3 regions of the Streptomyces sp. NBC_00876 genome follow, and region 2 is predicted to be linked to each of the others. Evidence: riboswitches for the same ligand, from Rfam matches in the RefSeq annotation. Region 2 holds a riboswitch; each other region holds the start of a gene.

Region 1 (9,734 bases), 2.6 Mb from region 2:
GCCGACTGGGCGGACGGCCGGCTCGGGATCTACTCCCTGGCCAAGGCCAACATGCGCAAGATCTTCCCGGACCACTGGTCCTTCATGCTCGGTGAGATCTGCCTCTACAGCTTCATCATCATCATCCTCACGGGTGTGTATCTGACGCTGTTCTTCCACCCGAGCATGAACGAGGTCGTGTACCACGGCCCGTACGAGCCCATGCAGGGCATCCGGATGTCCGAGGCCTACGCCTCGACGCTGGACATCAGCTTCGACGTCCGCGGTGGTCTGCTCGTCCGGCAGATCCACCACTGGGCCGCGCTGATCTTCCTGGCCGGCATGTTCGTGCACATGATGCGCGTGTTCTTCACGGGCGCGTTCCGCAAGCCCCGCGAGATCAACTGGATGTTCGGCTTCCTGCTGTTCGTCCTCGGCATGTTCACCGGCTTCACCGGCTACTCGCTCCCGGACGACCTGCTCTCGGGTACGGGTGTCCGCTTCACCCAGGGCGCGATCCTGGCCACGCCGGTCGTCGGTACGTACATCTCGATGTTCCTGTTCGGCGGGGAGTTCCCGGGCGGCGACTTCGTCGCACGGTTCTACTCGATCCACATCCTGCTGCTGCCGGGCATCATGCTCGGGCTGCTGGTGGGCCACCTGATCCTGGTCTTCTACCACAAGCACACGCAGTTCGCGGGTCCCGGCCGGACCAACAAGAACGTCGTGGGCATGCCGCTGCTGCCGGTGTACATGGCGAAGGCCGGAGGGTTCTTCTTCCTGGTCTTCGGCGTCATCGCCGTCATCGCGGGCATCGCCTCGATCAACCCGATCTGGGCCATCGGCCCGTACCGCCCGGACCAGGTGTCCACCGGCGCACAGCCCGACTGGTACATGGGCTTCGCCGAGGGTCTGATCCGAGTGATGCCCGGCTGGGAGATCAACCTCTGGGGCCACACGCTCGTCCTGGGTGTGTTCATCCCGCTGATGGCCTTCGGGCTGGTGCTCGCGATCATCGCGGTCTACCCGTTCATCGAGTCCTGGATCACCGGGGACAAGCGCGAGCACCACATCCTGGACCGCCCGCGCAACACCCCCACCCGTACGGCCTTCGGCGTCGCCTGGATCACCGAGTACGTCATCGTCTTCATCGGCGGTGGCAACGACCTGTGGGCCACGCACTTCCACCTGTCGCTGAACGCCATCTCGTGGTTCGTCCGGATCTTCATCTTCGTGGGCCCGGTCATCGCGTTCATCGTGACCAGGCGGATCTGCCTCGGCCTTCAGCGCCGGGACAAGGAGAAGGTGCTGCACGGACGCGAGTCCGGTCTCATCAAGCGCCTGCCGCACGGTGAGTTCGTCGAGGTCCACGAGCCGCTCTCACCGGCGCAGCTGCACACGCTCACCGCGCACGAGCAGTACAAGCCGGTCGAGATCGGCCCGACGGTCGACGAGAACGGTGTCCGGCGCAAGGTGTCCCCGGTGCAGAAGCTGCGGGCCAGGCTCAGCAAGGGCTACTACGGCGAGAACAACCAGATCGCCAAGCCCACCGCCGAGGAGTACAAGGAGATCAACAGCGGCCACGGCCACCACTGATCACCTGAACTGATCGCCACAGCAGGAGCCCCGTCCGTTCGATGGACGGGGCTCTTCGCTGTCCCCGGGGCTCGATAGGGTGGTCGCATCCCCTTTATCGGCTGTGGACCCCAGGAGTGGACCATGAACGTTGTGACCCCGGTCGGCGGCGACAGCGTGGCGGCCCGTTCCTGGCCGGGCGTGCTGATCCCGCTGCTGCGCGGCGAGGACCTGAGCGCCGACGACACCGCGTGGGCGATGGACCGCATCATGAGCGGCGCGGCGACCGACGCGCAGATCGCCGGCTTCGCCGTGGCGCTCCGCGCGAAGGGCGAGACCGTCACCGAGGTGTCCGGTCTGGTCCGTGCGATGTACGAGCACGCCACCACCATCGAGGTGCCCGGCCGTACGGTCGACATCGTCGGCACCGGCGGCGACATGGCCAAGACGGTCAACATCTCCACCATGTCGGCGATCGTCGTGGCCGGAGCCGGTGCCAAGGTCGTCAAGCACGGCAACCGTGCCTCCTCGTCGGCCAGCGGTTCCTCCGACGTCCTGGGCAAGCTCGGCGTCAATCTCGACCTGCCTGCGCAGCGTGTCGTCGAGGTCGCGGAGGAGGCGGGCATCACCTTCTGCTTCGCGGTGAAGTTCCACCCGGCCCTGCGGCACGCGGCGAAGGCCCGCTCGGAGCTCGGCGCGCCGACCACGTTCAACATCCTCGGGCCGCTCACCAACCCGGCCAGGGTCCGCTCGCAGGCCATCGGTGTCGCCGACCTGCGGATGGCCCCCATCGTCGCGGGTGTCCTCGCGGAGCGCGGCAACTCCGCCCTGGTCTTCCGCGGCGACGACGGTCTGGACGAGCTGACCACCACCGCGACCTCCCGCGTCTGGGTGGCCAGGAACGGGGTGGTGCGCGAGGAGGCCTTCGACCCGCGCGACGTCGGCCTCGACCTGGTGCCGGTGGAGGCGCTGCGGGGCGCCGACGCCTCGTACAACGCCGATGTGGCCCGCCGGCTGCTCGCGGGGGAGACCGGGCCCGTACGGGACGCCGTCCTGCTCAACTCGGCGGCGGCGCTGGTCGCGCTGGACCCGGGCGAGGGGACGCTCACCGAGCAGCTGACCGCCGGTATGGCGAAGGCCGCCGAGTCCATCGACTCGGGGGCGGCCGGGCGCGCGCTGGAGAGATGGGTCGTGGCCAGCAACGCCTGAACGCACGGGATGTGAGGCAGGGCGCAGTCCGTCATACGGACTGCGCCTTGCGTGTTTCCGTACGTATGGCAAGATGCTGGGCAGGTCATGAGTGACAGCGACTACGGCCCCGGCCCGCTGTCCGGCAACCCTCCGTCCGTGGCGGGGTGCCCCGGGTGAAGACCAGGCCGCAGGCAGCGAGGTCTGCGGCAAGCGCGGACCCCTCGACATCGTGAGATGTCCACCCGTGGGGTCCTGGTCCTCAGGGAGCCTCTTGTGAGCAAGCGAATGCGATAGGGCTTTTCGGCCCTCCTCCGCACACCCCTCTTTCTTCCTTCCGTGCTGCCGCGTATCCGCAGGCACGCGGAATTCGCCTGCCTGTTACGGGAGTTCGCCATGTCTGTCTTCACCGCTGCCACCGACCAGTCCATTTGTGCGCCTCTGCCGGTTCTGGGCAAGGATGTGACGGTTCCGCTGGTCACCGGCGGTGAGGTCACCTACGCCGCGCTGGACTACGCCGCCAGCGCCCCGGCCCTGCAGCGGGTGTGGGACGACGTCGCCGCCTACGCCCCGTACTACGGCAGCGTCCACCGCGGTGCCGGATACCTCTCGCAGCTCTCCACGGACCTCTTCGAGTCCAGCCGCGTCACCGTCGCGGAGTTCCTCGGCTGCCGCCCCGACGACCAGGTGATCTTCACCCGGTCGACCACGGACTCGCTCAACCTGCTGGCCGCGGCCGTGCCCGCCGACTGCCAGGTGTTCGTGTACGAGACCGAGCACCACGCCTCGCTGCTGCCCTGGCGCGACGCCCGGGTGACGTACCTGAACGCCCCGCGCACCCCGGCCCAGGCCGTCGCCACGCTCGAGCGGGCGCTCGCCGACCGGGACCCCTACGGCCCCGCGCTGGTCTGCGTCACCGGCGCCTCCAACGTCACCGGCGAGCTGTGGCCGGTCAAGGAGCTCGCCGCCGCCGCGCACGCCCATGGCGCACGGATCGTGCTGGACGCCGCCCAGCTCGCCCCGCACCACCCCGTCGACATCGCCGAGCTGGACGTCGACTGGGTCGCCTTCTCCGGACACAAGCTGTACGCGCCGTTCGGCTCGGGCGTCCTCGCCGGCCGCTCCGACTGGCTGCGCGACGCCGAGCCCTACCTGGCCGGCGGCGGCGCCTCCCGCAAGGTCGCCCGGCGCACCGACGGCGGGGTGGACGTCGAGTGGCACACCACCGCCGCCCGCCACGAGGCCGGCTCGCCCAACGTCATCGGCGTCTACTCCATCGCCTCCGCCTGCAAGGCGCTCACCGAGGCCGGATTCGACAGCCTGGTCGCCCGCGAGCAGCAGCTGGTCTCCGCGGTCCGCGCCGGACTCGCCGAGGTGCCCGAGGTCAAGGTGCTCTCGCTGTTCGGCGACGACGCCCCGCGGGTCGGCGTCATCTCCTTCGTGGTGGAGGGCTGGAACAGCTCGCACTTCGCCGCGGCGCTCTCCGCCGAGTACGGCATCGGGGTGCGCGACGGCCTGTTCTGCGCCCACCCGCTGGTGCGCACCCTGCTCGGCAGCGACCCGCAGGACGTCGGCGAGTGCGGCGCGCCGGAGGCCGAGCCGGGTGAGCGGTCCCTCAACGCGATCCGGGTCAGCTTCGGCGCCGGTACGCCGGACGAGCACATCGAGCGTTTCCTGCGGGCCGTCGGGGAGCTCGTCAGCGAGGGCGCCCAGTGGAAGTACCGCACCGAGGACGGCCGTTGCGTCCCGGACCGGGGCACGGCGCAGATCTGAGGCCCGTCAGCACGTGGGGCCGGGTACGGACAGCTGTCCGTACCCGGCCCCACGTGCTGACGCCTAGGCGTCTAGGCGTCCAGACCGATGGCGAAGGCCGCCTCCAGGTCGTGCTGCGAGTACGTACGGAACGCCACGTGGGTGTCGGTTCCCTCGACACCGGGGATCTTGCTGATCCGGCCGGGGATGACATCGGCGAGATCGTCGTGCTTGGCCACCCGGACCATGGCGATCAGGTCGTACGTACCGGTGACCGAGAAGACCTCGCTGACGCTGTCCAGGGCCGCGATGGCCTCGGCGATCTCGGGAATCCGGTCCACGCTGGTTTTGATGAGCACGATCGCGGTGATCACGGCTGGCTTTCTCCCTCGGTGGCCGTGGCTGGAGACTTCACTCTAGCCTCACGCCGGTAGCGCCCCCAGGCGTAGAGGAAGCCGGTGGCGAAGCCGACGACATGGGCGAGGTAGGCCACCCCCGGGCCGCTGCCCGCACCCTGCGCCGCCAGCCACTGCAGGACGAACCAGAAGATCAGCACGATCCAGGCCGGGAAGCGCAGCGGCAGGAAGAGCAGGAACGGGAACACGCTGGTGACCCGGGCTCTGGGGAAGAGATAGAGGAAGGCCCCGAGCACCGCGGAGATCGCCCCCGACGCGCCGACGAGCGTCTGGTCGGACGTGGCGTGCGCGGCCGCGTAGGCGAGCAGGGCCAGGTAGCCGCAGCCGAGGTAGAAGCAGGCGAACTCGGTGTGCCCCATGCGCTCCTCGGCCATCGCTCCGAACACGTACAGGAACAGCATGTTGCCCAGCAGGTGCAGCCAGCTGCCGTGCACGAAGAGCGCGGTGAGCGGGGTGAGCAGGGCGTGCGCCGAGCCGTCCCACAGTTCGCCCGGGATCACACCCCAGCGTTCGAAGTACCCCGCCTGAGCGCTGAGCAGGGCGTCCCCGGTGCCGTACACCGGGTTGAGTCCGGAGAGCGGGCTGATCACGAAGGCCACACAGCACAGCGAGATGAGGGTGTACGTCACCGGCGGTCCGCCCGAGGTGGCCGCGCGCAGGAGTCTGCCGGCCGCAGCCCGCCGATCGATCATGAACAGAGCATGACGCAAGCGGAGGGAACGGGACAGAGCGCCTCGCCGTGCCGGCGGGATGCGCCGAGGCCGTAGGCTGACGACAGGACATCCGCAGTTCGACGGTGCACCGCGAGATCCTTGTCCGGCAGCACGAGGCTCGAGATAAGAGGACACAACGATGACGACGGTTCCCCAGCCGACCGACGGGACCCGCTGGCGCTGCACGCTCTGCGGAAACCTGACGCGATTCGATGTGACGCGCTCGTCCAAGGTCGTCGAGTACGTCCATCTCGACCTGGCCGGGGAATCGAGCGTCGAGGAACGCGAGGTGGTCAGTGAGACCATCGAGTCGGTGCGCTGTCGTTGGTGCAACGCGGTGGACCAGATCGAACTAGTCGACAGGCCGGGTGCCGACTCCTGACGGGGCCGTGCGGACAAACATGAGGTGACGGATGGTGGAGCAGCCCGCGGGCGGCGCCGCGTCGGCCGAAGCGGCCGATGACGCCGTGGAGGCGCTCGACCGCCCGCTGCCCGAAGGAGTGCGGCGCCGGGTCGTCGCGCTGGTCTCGGACGCGTTCGGCGGCCTCACCGTCACCGAACTTCCGGCCCAGCTCCGGCAGTACGCCCGTTTCACGCCGACCCGGCGCGCCAAGTTCGCCGGGAACGCCATGGCGGCCGCGCTCGAGGGCGACGCTGCGTTCCGCCGGCGCATCGGTGAACGGCTCAGGGAGACGCAGCCGGAGCTGGCCGCCGCCCTGGAGGCGGGTTCACCGCCCGCCGCCGCCGACCCCGTCGACGTGGCCGCCGCGGCCTATGTGCTGCGTCCGGCGGGCTGGGCGAAGCTGGTCGCCGCCGCGGGCGAGGAGGTCCAGCGGGCCGACGCCGAGCGGGCCGACGAGGAGAGCCGGCTCGAACTGGAACGGCTGCGCGAGGAACTCGACCGGGCCCGGTCCCAGACGAAGAGCGAGACGGAACGGCTCCGCGTCGAACTGGACGCGGCCCGCAAGGAGGCCGAGTCGCTGCAGCGCAAACTGCGCAGCGCGGCCAACGAGGTGAAGCGCGGCGAGGCGGCGCTGCGCCGGGGCAGGGCCGAGAGCGACGCCGTAAGGGCCGAGGCGGCCGCCCAGGTGTCCGCGGCCGAGAGCGAGACCCGGCGGCTGCGGGCGCGGCTCGGCGAGGCGGAGGCGTCCGCCGAGGCGGGTCGCAGGGCCGCAAGGGAGGGGCGCTCCGTCGAGGACATGCGGCTGCGGCTGCTGCTCGACACGGTGCTCGACGCGGCCTCCGGGCTGCGGCGCGAACTGGCCCTGCCGCCCTCGTCGATGCGTCCCGCGGACGGTGTCGACGCGGTCGAGCCGGGGCGGATGTCGCCCAAGGACATCGCGGCCAGGGCTCTTTCGGAGACCGATCCGGCGCTGCTGGACCAGTTGCTGGCGCTTCCGCAGGCCCATCTGATCGTGGACGGCTACAACGTCACCAAGACCGGCTACCCCCAGATGCCGCTGGAGAAGCAGCGGTTGCGGCTGCTGGGAGGTCTGTCGATGCTGGCGGCCCAGACGGGCGCCGAGATGACCTGTGTCTTCGACGGGGCCGAGCTGGCCGCGCCGGTGCTGCTCGCGCCGCCGCGCGGGGTGCGGGTGCTGTTCAGCAAGCCGGGTGTCACGGCCGACGAGCTCATCCGTCAACTGGCGCGCGCCGAGCCGTCCGGACGGCCGGTCGTGGTGGTCTCCACCGACCGCGAGGTGGCCGACGGCGTGGCGAAGGCGGGAGCCAGGCCCGTTGCGTCCGCCTTGCTCCTGAAGCGGCTTTCGCGCGTCTAGCGGGATTTGTTGAGACTTGCCGGAAATGACGGAACGGACCGTCAAGTCGCCGCTACGCGCCGTGTGATGTGGGTAAAGAAGTGCCTGCTGCGGCGAGATTTTTCCTGTGGGGATTTGAACTGATCACAAGATGGTCACTAAGGTCGGGCCTCGAACCTTCGCACGGTTGATCACCCATCCGGGGTGGCAGTGAAGGAACCGCCGAGGCCGTGACGTCACGGAGCCGGGGATCTCATCCTCCCCGGAACCCGGTAGGCGGCTCGAGGAAGAAGGAGCTCGCCTTCGTGGGGTCCCACCGTCGTCCCAAGCCGCCGAGCCGCACCCGCGTGACCGTGCTCACCGCGACCGCCGCCGCGGCCGTGGCCCTGACCTCCCAGGCCGCGCACGCCGACCCCAAGCCGACCAAGAGCGAGGTCAAGGCGAAGGTCGACAAGCTCTACCACGAGGCGGAGGCGGCCACCGAGCTGTACAGCGGGGCCAAGGAGAAGCAGGAGAAGCTCGAGAAGCAGATCGGCGCACTCCAGGACAAGGTGGCCCGCGGTCAGGAGGAGCTCAACACGCTCCGCTCCGGCCTCGGTTCCCTCGCCGCCGCGCAGTACCGCTCCGGAGGCATCGACCCCTCCGTGCAGCTCTTCCTCGCTTCGGACCCGGACAGTTTCCTCGACCAGGCCTCCGCGCTGGACCAGCTGACGGGCAAGCAGGCCGAGTCGCTGGCGAAGGTCCAGGAGAAGCAGCGGGCCCTCGCGCAGGAGCGCAAGGAGGCCCAGGACAAGCTGAGCGACCTCGCCGACGTCCGCAAGACACTCGGTGAGAAGAAGAAGCAGCAGCAGACCAAGCTCGCCGAGGCGCAGAAGCTGCTCAACACCCTCACCGCCGCCGAGCGCGCGAAGATGCGCCAGGACGACCAGCGCGCCAGCCGCGCCGCCGGTGAGCGGGTCGACCTCGGCAACGAGGCCCCCGCCTCCGCGCTCGGCGCCGCCGCGCTCCAGGCCGCCAGCACCCGGGTGGGCATGCCGTACGCCTACGGGCACACCGGCCCCAGTTCCTTCGACTGCTCGGGTCTGACCCAGTGGGCCTACGCCCAGGCCGGTGCCAACATCACCCGCGTCACGCAGACCCAGATCAACCAGGGCACCCAGATCGCCCGCAGCCAGCTCAAGCCGGGCGACCTGGTCTTCTTCAGCAACACCTCGCACGTGGGCCTCTACGCGGGCAACAACACCGTGCTGCACGCGCCGAAGCCGGGCGCCTACGTGCGCTACGAGTCGATGAACACCATCGGGGCCTACCAGACCGCGGTGCGCATCTGACCACGCCCGAACGGGCGAATTCCCGCGCCCCGTACTGACGGCCGCCCCGCCGGAGACCACAGGTCACCGGTGGGGCGCCGCTGTGTGCGCCTCCTGTGCGACCGGCGCGGCCTTCGTCCGCTCCGTGATCGCGCGACTACTGTCTGCCTGCTGTGCAGCTCCCGTTCGTCGGTCCGCCCGCCCCGGGTGGCAGGGGCTGCGCGCGTCTGCGTACAGCGGAAGGGAGTGCGGCGTCCTGTGGTGTCCCATCGCCGTTCCACACAGCCCGGCGTCAGCCGGAGCGTCCGGGTCACTGTCCTGTCGGCCGCGGCGGCGACCGCTGCCGCCGCGCTCGGCGCGGCCACCGCGAACGCCGAGCCCCATGACACCCCGCAGGCCGCCGGCGCCCGGGTCGACCGCCTCTTCGCCGAGGCCGAGCGGGCCACCGAGCAGTACAACGAAGCGGGTGAGAACGCCGGACGGCTGCGCGGTGAGGTGAGCCGCGCCCAGGACCGGGCCGCCCGGGGCCAGGAGCGGATCAACCGGATGCGTACGGAGCTCGGCTCCGCCGTCCGTGCGCAGTACCGTTCCGGCGGCATCGACCCCTCGCTCGCGCTGCTGCTCTCCTCCGACCCCGACACCTACCTCGACCGGGCCGCCGCCCTGGGCCGGGTGAACGACCACCGGGCCACCGTCCTGGCCGGACTGCTCAGGGCCCAGCGGGCGCTCGCCCAGACGCGTGCGGAGGCTGCCCGCTCGCTCGCCGGACTGGAGCGCAACCGCGAGGCTGTCGCCCGCCACAAGCGGACCGTCGAGCGCAAGCTCACCGAGGCCAGGCGGGTGCTGAAGTCGCTGCCCGGCGCCGACCGGGCGGCCTTCGAACGGGCCTCGCGCACCGGCCGCGGCATCGGGGCCGGTCCGGCGGCCGGTCTGCCCGCGGGCTCGGCGCGGGCGGCAGCCGCCGTCATGGCCGTTCAGCGGGCGCTGGGCCGCCCGTACGTCTGGGGCGCGAACGGACCCTCCGGGTTCGACTGTTCCGGGCTG
Region 2 (9,734 bases):
TCCCGGGTTGCGCGCATACCGCGGGTGCGCGCCCGCGCTGATCTGCCAGCGGATGCGGTGGCCCGCGGCGAAGCGGTGGGCGGTGGCGCCCATGGAGACCGTGACGTGCGCGGGCTCCCCTTCCGCGGTGCGCAGCTGGGCGAGTCCGTCGCAGACGTTGACGGAGCGGCCGTCCTCGTCCACGTCGCACAGCCGGGTGAAGACGTCCGCGAATCCGGTGTCCGTGGCCGCGCCGATCCGCGCGGTGACCTCGCCGAGGACGGTGACCGGCTCGGTCAGGACCGGGCCGGTGAAGGTCGTGACGTCCTCCCTCGCCTCCAGCGTGCGGTTGTCGCGGACGCCCGCGGTACGGGAGAGGAGCGGGCCGCCGAGCGAGGGGGTGGGGGCGTCGGGGTCGTAGCGGAAGGACGTCAGGGGTACGGCGTCGGTGGGTGCCTGCCGGGTGAGGTGGCCGTCGGCGGTGGGGAACCACGAGGTGGTGGCCGGGGAGAGCGGCCATTCGGCGAGGTCCTGCCACGCCGCGTGCGCACCGCTCGTGTGGACGCGTACGGGGGTGGGCCGCAGGCCGGAGGGGTCGTCGCACAGATGGGCGCGGAGCCAGGACAGGGACTCGGCGAACACCTCGGGCCAGCCCTTCTGCAGGGCCGAGGTGTGGGTCCAGGGGCCCACCAGCAGGGAGGCGTCCCAGCCCGCCCGGCGCAGCCGGCCGTACTGCTCGAAGGTCTGGCCGGCCAGGGCGTCGTGCCAGCCGGTGATCAGGGCGGTGGGGACGTTCGCCCGGTCGGCCGCCTCGCCGGCGGAGGCGCCCTGCCAGTACGGGTCGTCCGCGTCCGGGTACGTCATCACCGCGTCCAGCCACGGCACTTCGCCGCCGAGCGCGTTCGCGTACGACCCGCGCAGCGGCTGCGCGGTGACGAGGTCGCTCATGTGGCGCTGGAGGCGCAGGGTCGCCTTGATGAAGGGCCCCATGCCGCGGTGCTGGTGCGTCATGCCGGAGCCGACCAGGAGCGCGTTCTCCAGGTGCAGCGCGCCGTCGGTGTGGAAGAGGGCGTACGGGTCGTGCAGGCCGACCTGGACCGCCATGGCCTTCAGCTCCGGCGGCGGGTCCAGGGCGAGCGCCCACTGGGTGTAGCCGAGGTAGCTGGGCCCGGTCGTGCCGAGGCTGCCGTTGAACCAGGGCTGGTCGCGCAGCCAGGCAACGGTGGCCAGGCCGTCGGCGGCCTCGTTGCGCCAGAGGTCGAAGGTGCCGCCCGAGCCGCCGGTGCCGCGGCAGCTCTGGAGGACCACGTGGAAGCCCTGTTCGGCGAAGAGCATCCCGTACTGGGGGGACCACGGCACGCCCCGCCCGTAGGGCGAGCGCACGAGGAGGGTGGGGAAGTCGCCCTCCGTACGGGGGAAGTAGTGGTCCGTGATCAACGGGCTGCCGTCGGCGGCCGGAACCGTCAGCCCCGGCTCCCAGCCCACCTTGTGCCGGGCGGCGGGAAGTCCCCGCCAGCTGGCCCGCATCAGCCGTGCGGACAGGGGCGGCTTCGCGGACGACGGCGTCCAGGCGGGCCTCGGCAGGGCGTCGTGCGTGGGTGATGTCATCGTTCGCCTCCATCGCTCAGAGCATTCTCGTACTGTGTACGAGAATAGACGATGCTTGGATGACTTCGACAGGAGGAGCCGTGGTGAGGAAGGAAACAGCAGGATCGTGACCCGTGCCGACGGGCCCGGCGCCGGCGGCGTCGACCCACGAGAACTCTGGCTGGACCAGGACCGGCCCCGCAGGGGGCGCAGGCCCGCCTTCAGCCGCGAAGCCATCACGGCGGCGGCCGTCGCCCTGGCCGACGCCGAAGGAATCGACGCGGTCACCATGCGGCGGGTCGCCGCGGAGGTGGGCGCCGGCGTCATGTCGCTCTACAGCTACGCCCCCGACAAGGAGACGCTGCTGGACCTGATGATCGACCAGGTCAACGGCGAGCTGCCCACGTCCTCCCCCCTCACCGGCGACTGGCGGGCCGACCTCAAGGCCATCGGGCACCTCCAGCGCGACCACATGCTCCGCCACCCCTGGCTGGCCACCGCCGTACCCGCCCGCCGCACCCTGGGCCCCCGCACCCTCGCCTTCCTGGAACACGCCCTGGCCGCCCTGCGCCCCATCGGCCTCGACGGCCTCGCCCGGCTGGAGGTCTTCGCCCAGCTCACCGCGTTCGTCGCCGGACACGTGGCCCACGAGGTCGCCCAGGCCGCGGCCGCCCAGTCACCCGACCGGGCCACGGCCGAGGCGCTCTACCTCGCCGCCGTCGCGGCGGACGGCCACCACCCGGAACTGGCGGCCGCCCTCTCCTCGGCCGGCCGCCCGGTCACCCCCGACGCCACGTTCACCCGCTTCCTGAACCGGCTGGTCGACGGCCTGGACGCGGACTGACCAACCGGCCGGCCGGGGGCACACAAAAGACACCGACCCCCGGGGAACGAGTCCCCGGGGGCCGGTGTCGTGTACTGCTGTGCAGGAGCTACCGATCCGTCAGGATCAGAAGTCCATGTCACCGCCGGGCATGCCGCCCGGAGCGCCGCCGGCAGCGGCCTTCTCCGGCTTGTCGGCGATGACGGCCTCGGTGGTGAGGAAGAGCGCGGCGATGGACGCGGCGTTCTGCAGGGCGGAGCGCGTGACCTTCGCCGGGTCGAGAATGCCCTCGGCGATCATGTCGACGTACTCGCCGGTCGCGGCGTTGAGGCCGTGACCGATCGGCAGGTTGCGCACCTTCTCGACGACGACGCCACCCTCGAGACCACCGTTGACGGCGATCTGCTTGAGCGGGGCCTCCAGCGCCAGCTTGACGGCGTTGGCGCCGGTCGCCTCGTCGCCCGTGAGCTCGAGCTTCTCGAAGACGGCCGAGGCCTGGAGCAGAGCCACGCCACCACCGGCGACGATGCCCTCCTCGACGGCGGCCTTGGCGTTGCGCACCGCGTCCTCGATGCGGTGCTTGCGCTCCTTGAGCTCGACCTCGGTCGCGGCGCCGGCCTTGATGACGGCCACGCCGCCGGCCAGCTTCGCGAGGCGCTCCTGGAGCTTCTCGCGGTCGTAGTCCGAGTCGGAGTTCTCGATCTCGGCGCGGATCTGGTTGACGCGGCCCTGAACCTGGTCGCTGTCACCGGAGCCGTCGACGATCGTCGTCTCGTCCTTGGTGATGACGACCTTGCGGGCGCGGCCGAGCAGGTCGAGACCGGCGTTCTCCAGCTTGAGGCCGACCTCCTCGGAGATGACGGTGCCACCGGTGAGGATGGCGATGTCGCCGAGCATGGCCTTGCGGCGGTCACCGAAGCCCGGAGCCTTGACGGCGACGGACTTGAAGGTGCCACGGATCTTGTTGACGACCAGGGTCGACAGGGCCTCGCCCTCGACGTCCTCGGCGATGATCAGCAGCGGCTTGCCGGACTGCATGACCTTCTCGAGCAGCGGAAGGAGGTCCTTCACGTTGCTGATCTTCGAGTTCACGATCAGGATGTACGGGTCGTCCAGGGACGACTCCATGCGCTCCATGTCCGTGGCGAAGTACGCCGAGATGTAGCCCTTGTCGAAGCGCATACCCTCGGTGAGCTCGAGCTCCAGACCGAAGGTCTGGGACTCCTCGACGGTGATGACGCCTTCCTTGCCGACCTTGTCCATGGCCTCGGCGATGAGCTCGCCGATCTGGGTGTCGGCGGCGGAGATGGAGGCGGTCGAAGCGATCTGCTCCTTGGTCTCCACGTCCTTGGCCTGCTCCAGGAGGGCGGCGGAGACGGCCTCGACGGCCTTCTCGATGCCCCGCTTGAGAGCCATCGGGTTGGCACCCGCGGCCACGTTGCGAAGGCCCTCGCGGACGAGCGCCTGAGCGAGAACGGTGGCGGTGGTCGTACCGTCGCCGGCGACGTCGTCCGTCTTCTTGGCGACCTCCTTGACCAGCTCCGCACCGATCTTCTCGTACGGGTCCTCCAGCTCGATCTCCTTGGCGATGGAGACACCATCGTTGGTGATCGTGGGGGCGCCCCACTTCTTCTCAAGGACGACGTTGCGGCCCTTGGGGCCGAGGGTGACCTTGACGGCGTCGGCGAGCTGGTTCATGCCGCGCTCAAGACCGCGCCGGGCCTCCTCGTCGAAGGCGATGATCTTGGCCATATGAAGTGGTCCTCCCGGACAGGGGTGGATTTCTCCGGACCGAGAGGCGCCCGCGACGGACGGCCTGCCTGTCTGCCGGTTCCTTGCCCCGGCAGACCTGCGGGCCTCACCGGCCCGGTCCAAGTTTCTGTCACTCTCACCCAGAGAGTGCTAACCAATAATTAGCACTCGACCCCCGAGAGTGCAAGCGTCCTCCTCGGAGTGTGGACAGCCGTACGGGGCGCGCGGAAGCGGCCCGGGACGCACGAAGGGCCCGTACCTGTGAGGTGCGGGCCCTTCGTGCGTGAGTAGTGTCGTTGGCCGACTGTGTCGTGGCCGTGCCGGGCTCAGCCGACGGCGAGCTTGACCATGTCCGCCTGCGGCCCCTTCTGGCCCTGCGAGATCTCGAATTCAACTCGCTGACCCTCTTCGAGGGTGCGGTACCCGTCCATCTGGATCGCGCTGTAGTGGACGAAAACATCCGCACCACCGTCGACCGCGATGAAGCCGTACCCCTTCTCCGCGTTGAACCACTTGACGGTGCCCTGAGCCATGCCTAACTCCCCTATTACTGGCCCTTGCACAGGACCGCACTTCGCGGGCCCGGGTCAGAACTCACCCTCCGACAGGAGAGGGTGCGTGCGCCGGAACGCGCCGACCGCGGCCGAATGTATCTGCCCAACTGCCCTCTGCAACAGGTCAATCGGACGAGAAATCTGGGCAGCACCGATCGCCCGAAGATGAGGAATCCACAAGAATGCAGGGCAAGTCGGGCCAGGCAAAGGCGACTTATGACTCAAGGGGAGTGAACACTTTGGCTGCATCTGGTCACGGCCAGGCGCATTCTCATATGCGGGCGGCACGGGCAGCGAAGGGGACTTCCCTCACTCTACCGCGCTCAACCATGCAGAATTGCCCCCTCCGCTTCTCTCGCAGAGGGGGCAATTCCGGTGACACGGTGAAGTCGGGCCGCGGGGGCGGCCCGGACGACGGGCCCGGGGGCCCGGGGCTCAGCAGCCGCCGGCGACGGCCGGGATGATCGAGATTCCGGCGCCGTCCGGGGTGACCGCTTCCAGGCCGCCCTCGAAGCGCACGTCGTCGTCGTTGACGTACACGTTCACGAAGCGCCGCAGCTTGCCCTGGTCGTCCAGGACGCGGGCGGCGATGCCCGGGTGGTCCTTCTCCAGGGACTCGATGACCTCGGAGAGGATCGCGCCCTCGGCCGGGACCTCGGCCTGGCCGCCCGTGTAGGTGCGGAGGATGGTGGGGATACGGACCTTGACGCTCATGGTGGGTGCCCTTCCTGAAGTCTCGGGTGGTCGAACGCTTCTCAGCTGGTGGCGAGTCCGGCGGCGCGGAAGGCTTCCAGGCTCGGGCGGATCGTGGCGCTCGCCTGCGAGGTGGCGGCCACCGCGTCCAGCGTCTTGAGGCCGTCGCCGGTGTTCAGGACGACGGTGGTGAGCGACGGGTCCAGCAGACCGGCCTCGATCAGCTTCTTCGTCACGCCGACCGTCACCCCGCCCGCGGTCTCGGCGAAGATGCCCTCGGTGCGGGCCAGCAGCTTGATCGCTTCGACGACCTGCTCGTCGTCGACGTCCTCGACGGCGCCGCCGGTGCGGCGGGCGATGTCCAGGACGTACGGGCCGTCGGCCGGGTTGCCGATCGCCAGGGACTTGGCGATCGTGTTCGGCTTCTGCGGCCGCACGACGTCGAGACCGGCCTTGAAGGCGGCGGAGACCGGGGAGCAGCCCTCGGCCTGGGCGCCGAAGATCTTGTACGGCTTGTCCTCGACCAGGCCGAGCCTGATCAGCTCCTGGAGACCCTTGTCGATCTTCGTGAGCTGCGAGCCGGACGCGATCGGGATGACGATCTGGTCGGGCAGCTGCCAGCCGAGCTGCTCGCAGATCTCGTAGGCGAGGGTCTTGGAACCCTCGCCGTAGTACGGGCGCAGGTTGACGTTGACGAAGCCCCAGCCCTCGCCGAGCGGGTCGCCGATGAGCTCGGAGCAGAAGCGGTTGACGTCGTCGTAGTTGCCCTCGATGCCGACCAGCTCACCGCCGTACACCGCGGCCATGACGACCTTGCCCTGCTCCAGGTCGTGCGGGATGAACACGCAGGACCGCAGGCCGGCGCGGGCGGCGGCGGCGCCCACCGCTCCGGCGAGGTTGCCGGTGGAGGAGCAGGACAGGGTGGTGAATCCGAAGGCGCGGGCGGCCTCGACGGCGATCGCGACGACACGGTCCTTGAAGGAGTGCGTCGGGTTGCCGGAGTCGTCCTTGACGTACAGGCCGCCGGTGACGCCCAGCTCACGGGCGAGGTTGTCGGCCTTGACCAGCTTGGTGAAGCCGGGGTTGATGTTGGGCTTGTCCGCGACGTCGGAGGGGACCGGCAGCAGCGGCGCGTAGCGCCAGATGTTGTTCGGACCGGCCTCGATGCGCTTCTTCAGCTCGTCCGGGGAGCCGCTCGGCAGGTCGTACGCCACTTCGAGCGGCCCGAAACAGGACGCGCAGGCGAAAATGGGGCCGAGTTCGAATCGCTCTCCGCATTCGCGGCAGGAAAGCGCCGCGGCGGGACCGAGGTCCACGGAAGATTCGGTGTTTGCTGCAACAGTCTCAACAGCCATGATGGCGAGGCCCTTTCTCCTCATCTTCCTCGTGACGCATTTCGCCACAAGACGGAATTGGCACCTTCCCCACCTGACCTCGCGGTCGGCAGGAGGGTTGCCGGGACTTCAACGGGCCGTTCCCTCAGTCCCTCTGGATGAGCGCTATGGCACTGGATCATGGATCCAGGCGTTTATCGGCGGACGGACCCCCGGCATGCGACGGTCATCTGCGTTGTTCAAGACTGTAACCGAAGCACCGGACTGTTGAGATAGTCGTCCGAACCGCGAGATGGATCACATACAGGGAGTATCGACCGTGCTGGAAGAGGTCGAACGCTGGCTGACCAGGCGTTCCTGGTCGGCCGCCGACCGCCCGCTGGAGCGTCTCCTGGCCGCCCGGGGCCCCGGCGGGAGTGCCGCCGGCCACGGCCGTGTGAGTGTCGTCCTGCCCGCCCTGAACGAGGCGGCGACGGTCGGGGACATCGTGGCGACGATCCGGCGCGAGCTCATGGAGAAGGTCCGGCTGGTCGACGAACTCGTGGTGATCGACTCCGGCTCCACGGACGCCACCGCCGAGGTCGCCCGCCGGGCCGGCGCCCGGGTGGTGCACCGGGACGCGATCCTCCCCCGCGTCCCCGCCGCCCCGGGCAAGGGCGAGGTGCTCTGGCGCTCACTCCTGGTGACCGGCGGCGACATCGTGTGCTTCATCGACGCGGACCTGAAGGACTTCTCTGCGGACTTCGTCTCCGGCATCGTCGGCCCGCTGCTGACCGACCCGGACGTGCAGTTCGTCAAGGCGATGTACGACCGCCCCCTCGACGGGACCGCAGGCCAGGGCGGCCGGGTGACCGAGCTGGTGGCCCGGCCGCTGCTCAATCTCCACTGGCCGCGGCTGGCCGGCTTCGTCCAGCCGCTGGGCGGCGAGTACGCCGTACGCCGCTCACTGCTGGAGCGGCTGCCCTTCCCGGTCGGTTACGGAGTGGAGCTGGGCCTGCTCGTCGACGCCCTGCACACCGTCGGCCTCGACGCGCTCGCCCAGGTGGACGTCGGGGTCAGGAAACACCGCCACCAGGACGGCCAGGCCCTGGGCCGGATGGCGGCCGCCATCTACCGCACCGCCCAGCTGCGGCTCTCCCGCGGGCACCTGGTCCGACCGTCGCTGACGCAGTTCGAGCGCGGCGAGCACGGTTTCGTCCCGCACACGTACGCGGTGGACACCGAGGAACGGCCGCCGATGCGGGAGATCGAGGAGTACGTGTCACGCCGCGCGGCGTGACAACGGCCGACTTCGCACGTTTGGGCGCTTCGCGATCGGGCTAGGTTCCGCCCATGGTCTCCGAGCACGCCCTCCAGCCCGCTGCCCAGGTCCTCGTCGCGTCCAACCGCGGCCCGGTGTCGTACGCCCTGCGCGAGGACGGTTCCCTCGACGCGAAACGGGGCGGCGGCGGACTCGTCTCCGGCCTGAGCGCCGTCGACGACAAGATGTGGGTGTGCGCCGCACTCGGGGACGGCGACCGCGAGGCGGTGCGGCGCGGGGTCGGCGAGCCGGGAGTCCGGATGCTCGACATCGACGCGGACGTGCACGCCGACGCGTACAACGGCATCGCCAACTCGGTGCTCTGGTTCGTCCACCACCTGCTCTACCAGACCCCCTTCGAGCCCGTCTTCGACGCGGAGTTCCGCCGGCAGTGGGCCTCCTTCGAGACGTACAACCGGGCCTTCGCCGAGGCGCTCGCCGAGGAGGCGGGCGAGGGTGCGGCGGTCCTCGTGCAGGACTACCACCTGGCGCTGGTGCCCGGCATGCTCCGCGAACTCCGCCCCGACCTGCGGATCGGCCACTTCTCGCACACCCCGTGGGCGCCCGTCGACTACTTCCGGATCCTGCCCGACGACATCGCCGAACAGCTGCTGCGCGGCATCCTGGGCGCCGACCGGGCGGCATTCCTGACCCGGCGCTGGGCGGACGCGTTCATCGGCTGCTGCACGGAGATCCTGGGCGGCACCGGCCACACCCGGATCGGTGTGCACGGGCTCGGCGCCGACGCGGACTTCCTGCGCCGGCGCGCGCACGAGGCGGACGTGGACGAGCGGATGGCGGCGCTGCGGGAGCAGGTGGGCCCCGGCCGGAAGACGATCGTGCGGGTGGACCGTACGGAACTGTCCAAGAACATCGTCCGCGGTCTGCACGCCTACCGCGCCCTGCTCGACGGCCGGCCCGAATGGCGCGGCCGCGTCGTGCACGTCGCGTTCGCCTACCCCTCGCGGCAGGACCTGGCGGTGTACCGGGAGTACACCGCCGAGGTGCAGCGCGTCGCCGACGCGATCAACGCGGCGTACGGGACGCCGGACTGGACCCCGGTCGTCCTCCACGTCAAGGACGACTTCGCCCGCTCGCTGGCCGCGTACCGGCTGGCCGACGTGGCGCTCGTCAACCCGATCCGGGACGGGATGAACCTGGTCGCCAAGGAGGTCCCGGTCGTCTCCGACCACGGCTGCGTGCTGGTGCTGTCGCGGGAGGCGGGGGCGTACGAGGAGCTGGGCGCCGACGCGATCACGGTGAACCCGTACGACGTGTCCGCCACCGCCGAGGCCCTGCACGAGGCGTTGACGACACCGGACGGCGAACGGGCGGAGCGCTCGAAGCGGCTGGCCGCGGCGGCCACCGCGCTGCCGCCGCAGCAGTGGTTCCTGGACCAGCTAGAGGCTCTGCGCGAGGGCTGACAGGAACTCCACGACGGCCCCCGGCCCCGGCACCAGCAGGTCGGCGCGCTCGGCCAGTTCCGGCACTTCCGCGCTGCCGCTGCAGATCAGCAGGCCGGGGGTGCCGTCGGGTCCCTCGGTGCGGAGTTTCTCCACGGCGGCGTAGGCGGCGAGGTCGCCCAGGTCGTCGCCCGCGTAGAGCACGGACTCGGCGCGCGTCTCGCGCAGGTACTCGGTGAGCGCCACTCCCTTGTCCATGCCGGGCGGGCGCAGCTCCAGTACGAGGCGGCCCGGTTCGACGATCAGGCC
Region 3 (9,734 bases), 3.4 Mb from region 2:
CGCCGCATCTGGTCGAGGACGCGGCGGCGGCCGGCGTGGACCTGCTCCCGGCGATCGGCGACCTCGACCCGGAGTGCACCTGCGAGGCCTGGGACCACTGTCCGCACACCGCCGCCCTGTGCTACCAGCTGGCGCGCCTGCTGGACCAGGATCCGTTCGTGCTGCTCCTGATGCGGGGGCGCGGTGAGCGACGGCTGCTGGACGAGCTCCAGGTACGGATCGCGGCCCGGGCCGCGGGGCACGAGGCCGCCGGCCCCGGTGACGGTGAGGGTGACGGCGGTACGGACGAGGCCGGGGGCGGTCCGGTGCGCGGGGTTCCTGCGGCACAGGCGTACGCGAGGGCCGATGCCCTTCCCCCGCTGCCGCCGCCCCCGGTGCTTCCCCAGGAGCCGGGCCTGTCCCCCTCGCTGGACACGGAGACGGACCCGGAGCCGGGTGTGGACCCGTCGGCGCTGGAGATGCTGGCGACGGACAGCGCGGTGCGCGCCCAGCGGATGCTGGCGGACGCGCTGGCTCCCGGCCATGAACACCGGCCCCTGCCGACCGCCCTGACGCCTGGTCAGGACGCGGTGCGGCTGGCCGCCGAAGCGCATCCCGAGCCGTGGATCATGACCCGGCTGGCGACGGGCTCCGGACGCCGGCGCGCCGGGCTGCCCGCCGCGGTGCGCGCCTGGCAGTACGGAGGCGCCGCCGCGCTCGCCGTGCTCGACGAGGAATGGGTTCCGGACGCCGCCGGCCTCGCCCGCGCCAGGACTCAGCTCGCCGGAGCCTGGGAGGAGGACGAGGCGCCACGGCTGCGGGCCGGGCGCAACTGCTGGACGGCTGCGGACGGCACCGTTCAGCTCCGCTACGGGCGGGACGGGCGCTGGTATCCGTACCGCAAGGAGGGCGGGTCCTGGTTCCCGGCGGGTCCCTGCGACGACGACCCCGCGGCGGCATGGGCGCAGGCCGGCGCGGCCGACGTCTGACGGCGCATCATGGGAGGGGTACGGGCTGCCGGACTTCCCGTCCGGCTGCCCGCACCGCCCGTCCCGTCCTGAACAGCCCTTCCACTACGCCGGTTTCGGACTCCTGCCGTCTTTCGCCACCGGCTCGTCACCCGTACGGTAGGGGCCGCGAGACGCTCGGCCGTACATCGGACAGCCCATTCCGGTCATCGGACATGAGGGAGTCACGGGATGCCGGGGGAATCGGGTACCGGGCCGTTGCGCGCTGTCGTCGGTGTCCGGACGGATCAACTGCCGGAACCCGGCCGGTTGATCCGTCCCCCCACACAACAGGAGTACGCATGGACCGCAGAAGGATTCTCCAGGGCGCCGCGGCGACGGCCGCGGCTGCTCTGCTCCCCGCCTCCGTCCGGGCCACCGCCGCGACAACGGGGGACACGGACTATCCGTCGGCTCACTGGGTACCCGCGTCGACGTCCAACTACACCGTTTCGACGCGGCCTTCGGCGTACCCGGTCCAGTACGTGATCATCCATGTCACCCAGGAGATGTTCTCGGACGCCGTGGCCATCTTCCAGAACCCGGCGAAGCAGGTCTCCGCGCACTATGTGGTGCGCTCGGCCGACGGCTACATCGACCAGTGCGTGCGGGAGAAGAACATCGCCTGGCACGCCGGCAACTGGGACTACAACACCCGCAGCATCGGCATCGAGCACGAGGGCTACGTGGACCAGCCCGCCTACTTCACCGACGTCATGTACGAGAAGTCGGCGCTGCTGACGGCCTCGGTCTGCGACCGCTACTCCATCCCGAAGGACCGCGCCCATATTCTCGGACACGTCCAGGTCCCGGGAACCGACCACACCGACCCGGGTCCGAACTGGGACTGGGTCCGCTACATCCGCATGGTCAACCTCCTCGGCACGGGCTGAGAAGCCGCCGGTCCCGGGACTCCCCCGGGACCGCACCGTGGTTGTCGCCGCGGCCCGGGAACGGGTACCGGACCGGCCCACCCTGTGCGAGGGCGGCCGGCCGGCAAGCCGCACCATCGCGGACGCTCGCGGCCGTGCGGCGCGTGCCGTGAGCCGGACACGCCCGGGGTAGCATCAACGGCGGTGCCCATCAGGCGAGACAGCAGGTACAGCCTTCTTGACGGAGTCACGAAGCGCGCCGAAACTGGCGTGGACGGTCACGATTGTCAGCGCCGCCTCTGCGGGAACCGCCCCGCCCAGGTGGTCATCGGCCCCGGCCCGCTGGCAGGCAACCCTTCCACCGCGATGGGGTGCCCCGGGTGACGACCGGGTCCCGTCGGTGCGACGGGGCAAGCGTGGTCTCGCGTATCGCGAGTCCTGAAGGCGGGACCGGTGGCAATGCCCTGCAACGGTTTGACGAGGCGCCTGCACATCGATCTGCTGCGCGTCTCCAGCGCCTATTAGTCCGCGAACAGGACACGTACGCCTCCGGTGAGTCCGGCTGCGTACAGGTCCGTTCGATCCGGACCGGTACGCAGGCGCAGTCGCTCCGCATCCGGCCGCCGGTGCCCACGAGGCGCCGGTGGCTTCCTCGTTCCCCCCAGGAATTCCCATAGGGAGAGTCATGCCCGAGACAGCATCGCGCAGTTCGAGTACAGCCGACCCGTCCCCGTGTACCTCGGTTTCACCCGTGCCGGGCTCAGGTGCCGCACGCCTTCGGACCAGGCCGGCCGTGCCGTCCCCGCGCCTCCACAGCCGTATCGGAGTCGGCCTGGCCGGCGGTTTCTACGCCGCACCGCACCGCTACGAGCTGTTCCTGTCGGAGAACTGCCCGCGCTCGCTGCGCATCTCGATCACCCTCGGGCTGCTCGGTCTGCGGGGCTCGGTCGCCACCACGCTCCTGGGGCATCCCGCCGAGACCTCCGGCGCGTACGCCTCATTGCGCAGGGCGTACGAGGCCACGGAGCACCGCTACGAGGGGCCGCTGACGGCACCCGCGCTGTGCGACCGGTGGAGCGGGCGCATCGTCAGCAACCACACGCCCGGCATCCTCCGTGATCTCGCGGGCCTGCTGTCCGGTCACGACGACGCCTGCCCCTCCGCGCTGCACCCGCCGGCCCTCGCCCCGGACATCGAGGCCCTGCGCGATCTGCTGGACCGGGACGTCACCCCGGCGGCCGGGCCCTCGCAGCGGTCGGCGGCCCTGGACCTGCTGGAAGGCCGGCTCGGTCTCCACGACTACGCGCTGGGCGAGGAGCTGACGGCGGCGGACGTGGACCTGTGGGTGGCGCTCGTCCAACTCGGCCCGGCCGGCGCCCTTCGCTCACACCCCCGGCTCAGGGCCTACGTGAGCCGCCTCTCCCGCCACCCCGCCTTCCCGGACAGGAGCGCCGTGACACCCGAAGCGGCGTGAACCGGGGAGCCCGCCGACGGCCGGCGGGCTCCGTCAGGCCGGGCCGGCCGGACCGGTCCCCGACTGCCCGCCGGGGCCCGGCCGCTCCCCCGCGCCCCTGGCCGCCGACGGATAGTTCACGAACAGGACCCCGTGCACCTCGCCCTCCAACGCGCGGTAGATATGGGGCTGGTCGGCCGCCCAATGGGCGCAGGTACCGGGTTCGACACCGACGGCCCCGTCCCGCGGACCGACGACGGCAGTGCCCGACAGCACCATCAGGCTCTCCCGTGTACCGGGCACATGTGCCTCGGACTCCTGGGTGACTCCGGCCCGGATGCTGATCCGGAACACATCGGTGACCCCGCCCTCGTCCTCGAACCGTTCCAGCAGAACCCCGGTGACGGCGGTGCCCGATACGCCGGCGGGATCCGGGGCCCGGGCGCCCTGCGGCAGCGGGTCGCTCAGCACCGCGCTGAGCGGCTGGCCGAGGGCGGTGGCGAGCGCGTACAGGGTCTCCAGCGTCGGGTTGCGCAGGCCGCTCTCCAGCTCCGACAGTGTCCCCTTGCCCACTCGTGAGCGCCGCGACAGCTCCGACAGCGACAGGTCCTGCTCGCTCCGCAGGGCCCGCAGCCTGCGTCCGACGTCCTCGTTCAGTCCCATCGGCGTGCACCGCTCCACTGTCGCGTTGACGGGCATCGGCCCGGTTCTCTAGTGTTCCATAAACAGAACGTTCCGTATACGGAACAGATCGCGGCGCACCGGTCCCTTCCGGCCATCGGCGACGTCCCGCACGGCACAGGGAAGTGGCTCACTCATGTTCGCGCTCACCCGTATACGTTCGGCCGCTCCGCCCTCCGCCGTGGTCGCCGGGCTGATCGCCGTCATGGTCGGGGTCACCAGCTCCGCGGCGCTGGTCTTCACCGCCGCGAAGGCCGCGGGGGCCGACTCGCGCGAGATCTCCTCCTGGATGCTCGCGCTCGGCGTCGGCCTGGCCTGCACCTGCATCGGCCTGTCGCTGCGCTACCGGGCCCCCGTGGTCACCGCGTGGTCGACACCGGGAGCCGCACTCCTCACGACCGGTCTGAGCGGTGTGTCCATGGCGCAGGCTGTCGGGGCGTTCGTCTTCTCCGCGCTGCTCATCCTCGTGAGCGGGGTGACGGGGTGGTTCAGCCGTGTCATGAGCCGGATCCCCGTGCCACTGGCGGCCGCACTGCTCGCCGGTGTGCTGCTGCGGTTCGGCACAGGACTGTTCAGCACGATGCACGGCAGCTTCGCGGTCGCCTTCCCCATGTTCGTGCTCTATCTGCTCGGGCGGCGTCTGCTGCCCCGCTACGCGGTGCTGCTGGCGCTCGCCGCAGGTGTGCTGGCGACCGCGTTCACCGGGGGCTGGCAGCTGGGCAGGGTCCAGCTCTCCCTGGCCACACCGGTCTTCACCGCCCCGGAGTTCGACTGGAAGGTTCTCGTGAGCGTCGGCGCTCCTCTGTTCGTCGTCACGATGGCATCCCAGAACCTGCCCGGTGTGGCCGTGATCCGGGGCGCCGGGTACGACGTCCCGGTGTCCCCCGTCATGACGTGGACGGGCGCGGCCAACGCCGTACTGGCGCCGTTCGGTGCGTTCGGCCTCAACCTCGCCGCCATCACGGCCGCCATCTGCACGGGCGAGGAGGCACATCCCGACCGCGACAAGCGCTATCTGGCGGCTGTGTGGGCGGGCGTCTTCTACCTCTGCGTGGGACTGCTCGGCGCGACCGTCGCCTCCCTGCTCACCGCCATGCCGCACGAACTCGTCCTGGCCATCGCGGGAATCGGTCTGCTCGCCACCATCGAGTCCTCACTGACCGCCGCCCTGGCCGACAAGGCGTCACGGGAAGCAGCCGTGGTGACGTTCCTGGCCACGGCCTCCGGCGTGACGCTCCTGGGGATCGGCTCGGCGTTCTGGGGGCTGCTGGCCGGCCTGGTCACGAGCGCCATCGCCTCGGTGGGACGCGCCGGGGGCAAGGACCCGGCCCCCGAACCCCTGCCGCGCGAACTCGGCGTCCGCTGAGCCCTGTCGGGCAGGTCCGCCCGCCCATCCCCCTGGTGTCCCTTCCGTGGGACGGGGTTGCTCCGGACCGCCGGAGCAGGATGGGATGACCCCATGCAGAAAGCGGTTTCCCACTCCTGCCCCGAACCCCTGGCGTCCTTCGACCACCTGGACCACCGTTACCGCGGCGAGAACCCGGTCCGCACCCTCGGCCACCTCTTCCACCCCGACCGCCGGCTGCTGGCGCTCGCGGTCGCCATCTTCGTCGTGAAGCACAGCCCCATCTGGCTGCTGCCGCTGATCACCGCCACCGTCCTGGACGTCGTCGTCCAGCACGGACCGGAGTCCGGGCTCTGGAAGTCCACCGGCGTCCTCCTGTTCATCCTCGTGATCAACTACCCGCTCCACCAGTGGTACGTCCGGTGCCTCGGCGGCAGTATCCGCCGCATGGGCACCACCCTGCGCTCGGCGCTGTGCCGTCGGATGCAGCAGTTGTCCGTCGGCTACCACGCGCGGGTCAGTTCCAGCGTGCTCCAGGCCAAGGTGGTCCGTGACGTCGAGTCGGTGGAACAGATGATGCAGCAGAGCGCCGACATGGGCCTCGGCGCCGTGGTGACCCTGGTCGGCGGACTCGTCGTCATCGGTGTGCGCGTGCCCCAGTTCCTGCCCGTCTTCCTGATCGTCGTGCCCGCGGCCGGATTCCTCGTGATGAAGCTGCGCGCACGGCTGCGCAGCCACAACGAGTCCTTCCGCCGCGAGGTCGAACAACTCTCCTCCCGCGTCGGCGAGATGACGACGCTCATCCCCATCACCCGCGCCCACGGCCTGGAGCGGACCGCGCTGGGCCGCGTCGACGGTTCGCTGCGCCAGGTGTTCGCGGCAGGTCTGCGCCTGGACGTGATCAACGGCCGCTTCGGGTCCCTGGCCTGGGTCATCCTCAACACACTCGGCGTGCTCTGCCTGACCGGATCGGCACTGGTCGCCTATCACGGCTGGATGCCCATCACCCCGGGCGACGTGGTGATGCTCAGCGCCTTCTTCACCGTCCTGACCGGCTCGGTGACCACGCTCCTCGGTCTGGCGCCCGTCCTGACCAAGGGGCTGGAGTCGGTGCGTTCGGCGGGCGAGGTGCTCCAGGCGCCCGACCTGGAGCACAACTCCGGCAAGGCGCGGGTGGAGCACGTCACCGGCCGCATCGACTTCGAGGACGTCGGATTCGCGTACGACGACGCGGACCCCGCGGTCGACGGATTCACACTCTCCGCGCGGCCGGGCGAGACGATCGCCCTGGTCGGGGCCTCGGGGGCGGGCAAGTCGACCGTCCTCAACCTGCTCATCGGCTTCATCAGGCCCACCTCGGGCCGCATCATGCTCGACGGCACCGACATGGCCGGGCTCGATCTGCGCAGCTACCGGCGCTTCCTCTCGGTGGTGCCGCAGGAGTCGATCCTGTTCGAGGGCAGCATCCGCGACAACGTGACGTACGGGATGGGAGACACGGACGAGGCCACCCTGTTGCGGGCCCTGGAGGACGCCAACGCAATGGAGTTCGTCGCGCATCTGCCGCACGGCCTGGACACGGTGGTCGGCGAGCGGGGCGCACGGCTCTCGGGCGGGCAGAAGCAGCGGCTCGCGATCGCCCGGGCGCTGATACGCGACCCCAGGGTGCTGGTGCTCGACGAGGCCACCTCCGCGCTCGACAACCGTTCCGAGGCCCTCGTGCAGGAAGCCCTCTCCCGCCTCGTGCACGGCCGGACGGTCTTCGTCGTCGCCCACCGCCTCTCCACGATCCAGGGCGCCGACCGCATCGTGGCCATGGAGGGCGGCCGGATCGCGGAGGTGGGCACGCACGACGAACTGCTGGGCCGGGACGGGGTGTACGCGGGCCTCCAGCCCGCGTTCCCCTGACGGGCCGGCGCCGGGGCGGGGCCGTTCACGCCGTCACCAGTCGTGGACGGTGCCGTCCTTGAGCCGGTTGACCGGCAGATAGGCCTGCTCGTACGGGTGCGCCGCCGCCAGCTCCTCGTCCAGTTCGACCCCGATGCCCGGCGCCTCACCGGGGTGCAGGAACCCGTCGGTGAAGGTGTAGGCGTGCCGGAACACCTCCTCGGTGAGCGGGTTGTGCCCCGAGTACTCCTGGATTCCGAAGTTGTGGACGGCGAGGTCGAGGTGGACGGCCGCGGCCATACCGACGGGCGAGATGTCCTCGGGGCCGTGCACGGCGCTCTTCACCTGGTACTGCGCGGCGAAGTCGAAGAGCTTGCGCAGGGGCGTGACCCCGCCGAAGTGAGTGACCGCGGAACGCACGTAGTCGATCAGCTGCTCGGTGATCAGCGTCTGGTAGTCGTACACGGAGTTGAAGACCTCGCCGAGGGCCAGGGGCGTGGTCGTGTGCCTGCGCACCAGGCGCAGTGCCTCCTGGTTCTCGGCCGGTGTGCAGTCCTCCAGCCAGAAGGGGCGGTAGGGCTCCAGGTCCTTGCCGAGCCGGGCCGCCTGGATCGGCGTGAGCCGGTGGTGGGCGTCGTGGAGAAGCGGCAGCTCGGGCCCGAACTCGGCGCGCACCGCCTCGAAGACGGCGGGTGTATGACGCAGGTACGCGTCGGTGTCCCAGTCCTCGGCCAGGAGCCGGACCTGCTGGTGGAGTACGGGAGCGCCCCGGTCGTCCGTGGCGTGCACCCCGTAGACGGCCTTGAGCCCGGGGATGCCCGTCTGGATGCGGACGGCGGGGTAGCCGGCTGCCAGCCGGGCGCGTACGGAGTCGAGGAGTTCGGGTATGTCGCGGCCGTTGGCGTGGCCGTAGGTGGTGACGCGCTCGCGGGAGGCGCCGCCGAGCAACTGGTAGAGCGGCAGGCCGGCTGCCTTCGCCTTGATGTCCCACAGGGCCACGTCCACGGCGGCGATCGCGGCCATCGTCACCGGACCGCGCCGCCAGTAGGCGCCTCGGTAGAGGAATTGCCAGGTGTCCTCGATCCGGTGCGGGTCGAGGCCGATGAGCAGGGGCGCCACATGGTCGGTGAGGTAGCTGACGACGGCGAGCTCCCGGCCGTTGAGCGTGGCGTCACCGAGGCCGGTGAGTCCCTCGTCGGTCGTCAGTTTCAGGGTGACGAAGTTGCGTCCGGGGCTGGTGACGACGACCTTCGCGTCGACGATCTTCATGCGCGCTCGCTTTCGGGGTGCGGTGGGCAGGGCCGGTGCGGTCCGTGCGCGTTCCCGGGCCCGTCCCGGCTGCCGACGTCCATTGTCGGCCGCCGGCCCGGCCGCCGCGCACGCGCCCACATGGCGGTACGTCACTTCGCCGGCCGGTGCGCTACTCCGCGAGCCATCCCGTCGCCGGGTCCACCTGGCTCAGGAATCCGCGCGCGGCCTCCTCGAGGGCGGCGCGGTCCAGCGACAGGGCGCCATGGACCGCCGTCGTGAATCCGTACCCCTCGTTGGGACCGGAGTCCCACTCGAAGTCGTACACCCCGGGGCTGCCGGGCCGTCGGGTCACGGTGAATCTCTCGCCCTCGACGATCAACACCACGTCCGGCTCTCCTGTTCTCGCGCCGCTGTCCCGCCGCACCCAACCACAATCCCTCGCGCACCGCGCCGCACGCCGCGTCCCGCGGCCGGGTCCTGCATAGAGTGATGTGCGTGATCGTTCGTGAGAATCCAGCGCACCCGGGCCGGAAGCGGGCGGGGTACGCGGCCGCGGCAGTCGTGTTCGCCATCGGCATGTCCGGTACGACACTGCCCACCCCTCTGTACGGGCTCTACCAGGAGGAGATCGGCTTCTCCGAGTTGATGGTGACGGTGGTTTTCGCCGTGTACGCCGTCGCGGTCATCACCGTCCTGCTGGTCGCGGGCAACTACTCCGACAAGGTGGGCCGCAGACCTGTGCTGCTGTGCGCCATGGCGCTGTCCGCCGCGAGTGCGGGCTGCTTCCTGCTGCAGAGCGGGCTGCCTCTGCTCTTCGCCGGACGGGTGCTGTCCGGCTGCGCGGCCGGGCTGCTCAGCGGCGCGGCGACAGCGGCCGTGATCGAGCTGGCGGGGCCCGGCCAGAAGGCGCGGGCCGGATTCGCCGCCACTGCCGCCAACATGGGCGGACTCGGCTGCGGGCCGCTGCTCTCCGGTCTGCTGGCGCAGTACGCGCCGTGGCCGCTGATGCTGCCGTTCTGGGTCAACCTGGCGCTGGTCACCGTTGCCGCCGGGATCGCGTGGCGGCTGCCGGAGACGGTGGCGGACACGAAGCGGTGGCCGCCGCTGGAACCGCAGGGTGTCAGGGTGCCCCAGGAAGTGAAGGCCGTCTTCGTGCCGGCCGCGCTGGCGGCCTTCGCCGGCTTCGCGCTGCTCGGGCTGTTCACCGCGGTCGCGCCGAGCTTCGCCGCGCAGACGCTCGACGTGCACAATCTGGCGCT

Evidence for each region. A riboswitch is a leader RNA that binds a small molecule or an ion and turns the genes downstream of it on or off. The one in region 2 is predicted to bind S-adenosylmethionine.
Region 1: another riboswitch for S-adenosylmethionine. It lies ahead of OG782_RS09585 (aminotransferase class V-fold PLP-dependent enzyme); the one in region 2 lies ahead of thrC (threonine synthase).
Region 3: another riboswitch for S-adenosylmethionine. It lies ahead of OG782_RS35665 (putative leader peptide); the one in region 2 lies ahead of thrC (threonine synthase).

The regions. Positions count from the first base shown of each region.
Region 1 is NZ_CP108800.1:2,174,337-2,184,070, reverse strand. It holds gene OG782_RS09595 (cytochrome bc complex cytochrome b subunit) at 1-1,575, shown strand, start outside; gene trpD (anthranilate phosphoribosyltransferase) at 1,699-2,763, shown strand; SAM riboswitch class IV at 2,847-2,964, shown strand; gene OG782_RS09585 (aminotransferase class V-fold PLP-dependent enzyme) at 3,139-4,515, shown strand; gene OG782_RS09580 (Lrp/AsnC family transcriptional regulator) at 4,587-4,868, opposite strand; gene OG782_RS09575 (rhomboid family intramembrane serine protease) at 4,865-5,602, opposite strand; gene OG782_RS09570 (hypothetical protein) at 5,763-6,005, shown strand; gene OG782_RS09565 (NYN domain-containing protein) at 6,040-7,401, shown strand; gene OG782_RS09560 (NlpC/P60 family protein) at 7,686-8,711, shown strand; gene OG782_RS09555 (NlpC/P60 family protein) at 8,949-9,734, shown strand, end outside.
Region 2 is NZ_CP108800.1:4,746,622-4,756,355, reverse strand. It holds gene OG782_RS20830 (CocE/NonD family hydrolase) at 1-1,587, opposite strand, end outside; gene OG782_RS20825 (TetR/AcrR family transcriptional regulator) at 1,694-2,410, shown strand; gene groL (chaperonin GroEL) at 2,516-4,141, opposite strand; gene OG782_RS20815 (cold-shock protein) at 4,468-4,674, opposite strand; gene OG782_RS20810 (MoaD/ThiS family protein) at 5,131-5,409, opposite strand; gene thrC (threonine synthase) at 5,451-6,743, opposite strand; SAM riboswitch class I at 6,761-6,887, opposite strand; gene OG782_RS20800 (glucosyl-3-phosphoglycerate synthase) at 7,042-8,001, shown strand; gene OG782_RS20795 (trehalose-6-phosphate synthase) at 8,055-9,446, shown strand; gene otsB (trehalose-phosphatase) at 9,423-9,734, opposite strand, start outside.
Region 3 is NZ_CP108800.1:8,176,708-8,186,441, reverse strand. It holds gene OG782_RS35675 (SWF or SNF family helicase) at 1-968, shown strand, start outside; gene OG782_RS35670 (N-acetylmuramoyl-L-alanine amidase) at 1,289-1,879, shown strand; SAM riboswitch class IV at 2,135-2,281, shown strand; gene OG782_RS35665 (putative leader peptide) at 2,318-2,383, shown strand; gene OG782_RS35660 (glutathione S-transferase C-terminal domain-containing protein) at 2,652-3,332, shown strand; gene OG782_RS35655 (helix-turn-helix domain-containing protein) at 3,366-3,974, opposite strand; gene OG782_RS35650 (benzoate/H(+) symporter BenE family transporter) at 4,129-5,358, shown strand; gene OG782_RS35645 (ABC transporter ATP-binding protein) at 5,452-7,245, shown strand; gene manD (D-mannonate dehydratase ManD) at 7,279-8,493, opposite strand; gene OG782_RS35635 (hypothetical protein) at 8,645-8,860, opposite strand; gene OG782_RS35630 (MFS transporter) at 8,974-9,734, shown strand, end outside.